DNA from 2 places in the Saccharopolyspora hordei genome. Region 2 is predicted to be linked to the other one. Evidence: riboswitches for the same ligand, from Rfam matches in the RefSeq annotation. Region 2 holds a riboswitch; the other holds the start of a gene.

Region 1 (3,249 bases), 3.5 Mb from region 2:
GGCCATCGCGACCTGCGCGGCGGTGTCCGCCAGCGGCTGGTCGTCGCGGACGAACGACCAGGCCAGGATGGTGACCGGCCCGGTGAGCATGCCCTTGACCGGCTTCGCGGTGAGCTTCTGCGCGCAGGTCGCCCACTCCACCGTCATCGGTGCGGGCCGGAACACGTCGCCGTAGAGGATCGGCGGCCGCACGCACCGGGACCCGTAGGACTGCACCCAGCCGTTCGCGGTGCTGATGAACCCGTCCAGGTGCTCGGCGAAGTACTGCACCATGTCGTTGCGCTCCGGTTCGCCGTGCACCAGCACGTCGAGCCCGATCGCTTCCTGCAGCTCGACCACGCGCCGGATCTCGTCGCGCATCCGCTGGTGGTAGCTGGCCCGGTCGATGCGCCCGGCCCGGAACGCCGCGCGCGCCTTGCGGACGTCGCTGGTCTGCGGGAACGAACCGATCGTCGTGGTGGGCAGCGGCGGCAGCTTCAGGGACTTCTGCTGCGCCTCCCGCCGCTTCCGGTAGTCGCCGCGCTGCGAGTGCTCGGGTCGCAGCGAATCGAGCCGGGCGCGGACGCGGTTGTTGCGCACGCGCGCCGCCCCGGCCCGGTCGGCGATGGCGGCGCGGGCAGCGTCGAGCTCGTCGGCCACCGAGTCCCGGCCGTCCTTCAGCGCGCGCCCGAGCACGACGACCTCGCGGACCTTCTGCGCGGCGAAGGCCAGCCAGGACTTGATCTGCGGGTCGATGTCCTCGGTCTCGACGTCGTAGGGCACGTGCAGCAGCGAGCACGAGGTGCTCACGGCGACCTCTCCGGCCAGCCCCAGCAGCGTGGCCGCCGTGGTGAGCGCGCGGTCCAGGTCGGTGCGCCAGACGTTGCGCCCGTCCACGAGCCCGGCCACCAGCGTCTTGTCCCGCAGCCCCGGCACCCCGGACAGCGAATCCACAGCGGACGGCTCGGTCACCAGGTCCGCGCCGATCGCCTCCACCGGGGTGGCCGCCAGCACCCGCAGCGCCTCGCCGAAGTCGCCGAAGTACCCCGCCACCAGCAGTTCCGGCCGCGCGGACAACCCGCCCAGCTGCCGGTAGGCGTCGCCGAGCGCCTGCAGCTGCTCAGGCGTGCGGTCCGCGGCGAAGGCGGGCTCGTCGAGCTGCACCCACTCGGCCCCGGCGCGGTGCAGCTCGCGCAGCAGCTCGGCGTAGGCGTCGAGCAGTTCGGGCAGCTTGTCCAACGGGCGGAAGGGTTCCGGCGCGCCCGGCGCCGGTTTGGCCAGCAGCAGGAAGGTCAGCGGACCGACCAGCACCGGGCGCGTGGTCACCCCGGCCTCCAGCGCCTCGCGGTACTGCTCGACGGGCGTGCGGTCGGCCAGCGAGAACCGCGTGTCCGGGCCGATCTCCGGCACCAGGTAGTGGTAGTTGGTGTCGAACCACTTCGTCATCTCCAGCGGCGGCACCGCGGAAGCGCCGCGCGCCATCGCGAAGTAGGTGTCCAGCGGCCCGAGCCCCAGTTCGGCGTAGCGCGGCGGCACCGCGCCGAAGGTGACCGCGGTGTCGAGCACCTGGTCGTAGTAGGAGAACGTGTTGCCGGGCACCGAGTCCAGCCCGGCGTCGCGCAGCTGCCGCCAGGTGTCGATGCGCAACTCCCGGGCGGTTTCGCGCAGTTCCGCTTCGGTGGAGCGGTCGGCCCAGTAGCTCTCCAGCGCGCGCTTCAGCTCCCGCTTCGGCCCGATCCGGGGATATCCGAGCGCGGTCGATCCGATCTTGCCGGTCAAGTCCCTCACCTCGCGAGCTCGACATCAGGTGTGCCGAGGTCGTGCGGGCGCGGGCCAGCGGGCAGGCAGCAGCCGCTCGTCGGCCAGGTCCTCCCGCGAGACCTCGGACCGCGCCCACCGGTCGGCGGGCGCACCGGTGGCAGGTCTTCGGACTCGCGGGCGTTCTCCTGCTCGGAGGCTCCTACTGGCCGTCGCTTCCCAGGCCCTCCGGCCCAGTGCTCGATGACGGCGGTCGTTCCCGCTCACCGCTGCGGGGCAGTCCCGGATTCGCACCGGGTTCCCTCTTGCCTCGCCCACCCCCCGCAGGGGGCGGACGAACCACCAGCACGGCCAAGGCTATCGACCAGGACCCCGTTGGCAAGGCCCGTCCGACGTCCGGCCCCCGGCCACGGCCGGTGAAGTCGATCTACGCCGCGCTGAGATCCGCCCCACACCCGAACGGCCGAGATCACGTACAGCGGGGAAATCGAGAGGCCAATTGCGTTCTTCGACGGTGCCGCTGAGTTCGTCCGCCCGTTCTCACCCAGCGCCTCCAGCGCCACATCGCGCAATTCGTACCCAGCGTGGGGTGGTGGGCCGGGCGCGGGGAGGGGCGACGCCCGGCCCACCGGGGAGGTCCGGTGCCCGCGAGGTCGGGGGCAATCGGGCACCGGACCAGTTCAGGGGTCCGACCGGAGGCGGTGACGGCCGGTGGAGGCGGCTTCGCGTTGTCGCTCGGTCTCGACCTCCTCGATCAGCTGCCAGACGTTCAGCGCCCCATCACCAGCACCGCCGTGCTGCGCCCGCAGCGGGGGGATCAGCAGCATGCTCGCGATCAGCACGTTGACAAGCACCAGCGTGCTCACCTGAAGCCAGAACATCCCTGGTCACCCCTTGTTCGCTGAAGGTCGTGCTTGTGCAGGTCAGGTGTCGTGAGTGCGTAAACCGGCTCCAGCCGGTCTTTGCACTCACGACCACCGGGCGCTGATCCGCCGCCAGCAGTCCATGCAGGTGTCCTCGCGGATCCACTCCGACTCCGGCGCAAGCCGCTGCACCTGCCACGCCCCCCCGCAAAGTCGAAGATCAGAAAGATCGAGCTCGGGGACGTGCCGACCAAACGGGCCGAGCTCGACGCCTTGCTGCGGTTCTACGAGGCGTCGCAGGAGGACATCGACGAGATCAAAACCCTTGCGAAGGGCGCAAATCAGCGTGGCTGGTGGCAGGCCTGCCGCGGTGCAGTGCCGCGATGGTTCCGGCGTTACGTCGGTCTGGAATCAGCCGCAGTGGAGATCCGAACCTTCGAAACGGAGCTCATCCCAGGTCTGCTCCAAACGGAGTCCTACACAACCGCGATCATCGAGGCGCTGAACCCTGAACTCTCCGGCGAAGAACGCGACCGCCAAGTGAAGGTCCGAGCGGAGCGGCAAACGAGGCTCCTGCACGGTGGTCAAACTCGCCTGCTGGCAGTCGTGAGCGAGGGCGCGATCCGGCGCATGGTCGGCGGGCCGGAGG
Region 2 (3,249 bases):
CCCCGGCGGCCAGCCGGCGGCACGCGTCCGCCGCTTCGGCCGGGCCGATCCAGTGCACCTCGTCGAAGACGTTGTAGGCGACGTTGCCCGGGTGGATGCTGCTGCCCAGGCCGCGCATCAGCCGGTGCCCGGCGGGCTGGCCGAACACCGTGGAGCCGACCGAGTCGACGCCCACGACCTTGACGTCCGGCCAGCGCTCCCGCACCACCGGGGCGATGCCGGCGCTGTGCCCGCCGGTGCCGACGCTGCACACCACCGCGTCGAGGTGGTCGAACTGGCGGGTCAGCTCGCGGCCCAGGGACGAGTAGCCGGCCGGGTTGTCCGGGTTGCCGTACTGGTCCGGCCAGTACGCACCGGGGATCTGCGCGAGCAGCTCGGTCACCCGCTCCTTGCGGGCCCGCTGCCAGCCGCCGACCGGGTGCGGCTCCGTGACGAGCTCGACCCGCGCGCCGTGGGCGCGCAGCATCGCCCGCGTCATGTCGTCCAGCTCGCGGTCGGCCACGACGACCACCGGGTGGCCCAGCGCCGCGCCGACGCAGGCCAGGCCGATGCCGAGCGTCCCGCTGGTCGACTCCACGATCGTGCCGCCGGGCTGCAGCTCACCGCGGCTGCGGGCGCCCTGGACCATCGACAGCGCGGCCCGCGCCTTCATGCCGCCGGGGGTGAAACCCTCGAGCTTCGCCCAGAAACCGGGGTGCTCGCCGGGGAGCGGGGTGTCGATGCGCAGCACCGGGGTGCCGCCGATGAGGTCCAGCACCGAGCGGCACTTCGGGCCGCCGCTGAGGTCGGTGGCGGTCACGGCAGCTCACCCGCCGCGCTGTAGTGGTGGATGTCCGTGCTCTCCCCGCTCAGCCAGAAGAACGGGTAGGGCTCGGCGGACAGCGCGTGGACCTGCGCGCCGAGCATCTCCCGGAGCACGGCGGCACCGGTCTGCGCGAACAGCACCAGCGGCAGCCCGCGCTCGGCGCACAGCGCGGCGATCTCGTCGAACGTGCCGTTGCCGAGCACCATGCCGGACGCCAGCACCGCCTGGGCACCGGCGATCGCGGCCCGGTGGTCGCGCAGCACCTCCTCGCCCCACTCGGTGCGCCCGCCCTTGAGGTCGCACGGGACGGGGTGGGCGCCGCGCTCGCGCAGGGCGGCGAGCAGCGAGTTCACCACGCCGATCACCGCGACGGTGCCGCCGTCGGCGACCGGGACGAGCTCGGCGACGGCGCGGGCGCGGGCCATCGACTTCTCCAGCGAGGTCCCGGCCGGGATCCGCACCGTCCGGGCGGCCGGGTGCTGGGCGTGCGGGACGCGGTCGGCCAGGTGGGCGTCGAGCGCGGCGACCCGGACCGCCGGGTCCTCGTGCTCCAGCAGGTCGGCGACGCTGCGGCCGACCAGGTCGTGCACGGCACCGGGATCGACCTGGCCGGGTTCCACCGCGCAGGAGCCGACCGCGCCGCCGATGCGCACGCTGAGCACGGTGTTGGCGTAGCCGGAGCCCCGGCCGACGTGGTGCGCACCCTGGACGGTGAGGAAGACGACCGAGGCCCGCACGTCGGGCAGGGACGGGTCGGTGGCGCGGACCCGCTCGACCACTGCGCGCAGGGCCGAGTGCGAGGTCCGGGCCGTGGGGAGTGGGGCTGGAAGCACGCGAGGTCTCCACACGGGTCAGCGGTCGGCGCGGCGGACCCGCACCGACCGAGGGGCTGGTTGGCTCAGACCTGGTTCCCTGGCGTCAGGGTGTGGAGCGCTGCGCAGTGCTGGGCGGCGTCGGGCCGCCGGGCTGCAGTGGAACGCGCTGCGGCACGTCGATGACCTCCTCCGGGGCTCCGCGACCCCGTGCGGTTCGGCACGACGGCGTCAGTCTCCTGACTCACGGATCGACGCCGCTCGCCTGCCTTCCCACCGCAGAGCGGCAGTGGCGCGGGTGACGAGCGACTCCCCGTTCACAGTGGCGGGACCGTGCCGGACTCTCACCGGCTTCCTGCGCACCGTCGCGTGGACTCCTGATCGACGGTTCCAGCGCGCGGGCGGGGTGTCAAGGTGATCCCGGCGCAGATCACTCCCGCGCTGGGGTCCACTTCGGACAGATCAGGGGCGGCGGCGCTCCAGCAGGACGGTGTCCCGCCACGCCCCGTGGTGCCGGCCGATGCGCTCGCGGACGCCGACCACGCGGAACCCCGCGGCGCGGTGCAGCAGCAGGCTGGCCCGGTTCTCCGGGAAGATCGAGGTCTGCAGCGTCCACAGGCCACCGGCGTCGGCGGCCGCGACCTGCCGGCGCAGCAGGGCCTTCCCCACACCCCGGCCGCGGACGTCCGCGCCGACGTAGAGCGAGGTCTCGACGACACCGGCGTAGCACTCGCGCGCCGAGACCGGGGTCGCGGCCGCCCACCCGGCGACCGCGCCGTCGACCTCGGCGACCCAGCGGTGGTCCGCGAGCCACGTGGCCTCCAGGACCTCGCGGGGCGGCACCTCGGTCTCGAACGTGGCGTTGCCGGTGGCGATGCCCTCACCGTAGGTGCGGCGCACCGCGGGCCAGTCCTCCTCCCGCAGGGCGCGCACCACGACGTCACCGGGCACGTCGTCCGAACGGTCCGGAACGGCCAGCAGCCCCAGGACGGTCTCCGCCGGGTGCGGCAGCCCGGCGCGGCGAGCGGTACCGGTCACGACGGCCGCATCCACCTCGACGAACCCGTTGTCGGCCAGCGTGCGGACGTGGTGGGCGCAGGTGTCCTGGCTGACGCCCACAAGCTCGGCCAGCTCGTCGACGGTGGCCGGTCCGGCGGCCACCGCGTGCAGCAGCCGCACCCGCACCGGGTCGGCCAGGCAGGCGTACCGCTCGGCGCAGTCCACCGCCACGTCCTCGGGGAGCGGGATCGGGTCGGCGCGCACCCGCCCAGTGTGCACCAGGCACCCCGGCCGGCGGCGTTTGACCTTCGAGCTGCTCGAAGGTCCAGGATCCTGCCCATGGACGACACCTCGCTGAGCATCGGTTCCTTCGCGCGGCAGACCGGGTTGACGCCGAGCGCGCTGCGGTTCTACGACGACTGCGGCGTGCTGCCGCCCGCGCACGTCGACGAGGCGACCGGGTACCGCTACTACTCCCCCACCCAGGTGTCGCGCGCGGTCCTGCTGCGGCGGCTGCGAACGGCCGGGGTGCCGCTGGCCGAGGTCGGCGTGGTGCTCGACGGGCCCGCCGAACAGGCGCGTGCCGTGCTCACCGCCCACGCCCGGCGGGCGCAGGACGCGGCAGCGGCCACC

The links. Region 2 has a riboswitch for cobalamin ahead of HNR68_RS10890 (Rossmann-like domain-containing protein). Riboswitches for the same ligand answer to the same signal wherever they lie in the genome.
Region 1: another riboswitch for cobalamin. It lies ahead of metE (5-methyltetrahydropteroyltriglutamate--homocysteine S-methyltransferase); the one in region 2 lies ahead of HNR68_RS10890 (Rossmann-like domain-containing protein).

Annotation. Positions count from the first base shown of each region.
Region 1 covers NZ_JACCFJ010000001.1:5,779,956-5,783,204, forward strand. Annotated here, with positions in the region: gene metE (5-methyltetrahydropteroyltriglutamate--homocysteine S-methyltransferase) at 1-1,758, opposite strand, end outside; cobalamin riboswitch at 1,880-2,096, opposite strand; gene HNR68_RS26420 (hypothetical protein) at 2,418-2,603, opposite strand; gene HNR68_RS26425 (DUF5753 domain-containing protein) at 2,844-3,249, shown strand, end outside.
Region 2 covers NZ_JACCFJ010000001.1:2,327,522-2,330,770, reverse strand. Annotated here, with positions in the region: gene HNR68_RS10895 (pyridoxal-phosphate dependent enzyme) at 1-799, opposite strand, end outside; gene HNR68_RS10890 (Rossmann-like domain-containing protein) at 796-1,638, opposite strand; cobalamin riboswitch at 1,828-1,999, opposite strand; gene HNR68_RS10885 (GNAT family N-acetyltransferase) at 2,080-2,880, opposite strand; gene HNR68_RS10880 (DNA polymerase III subunit beta family protein) at 2,956-3,249, shown strand, end outside.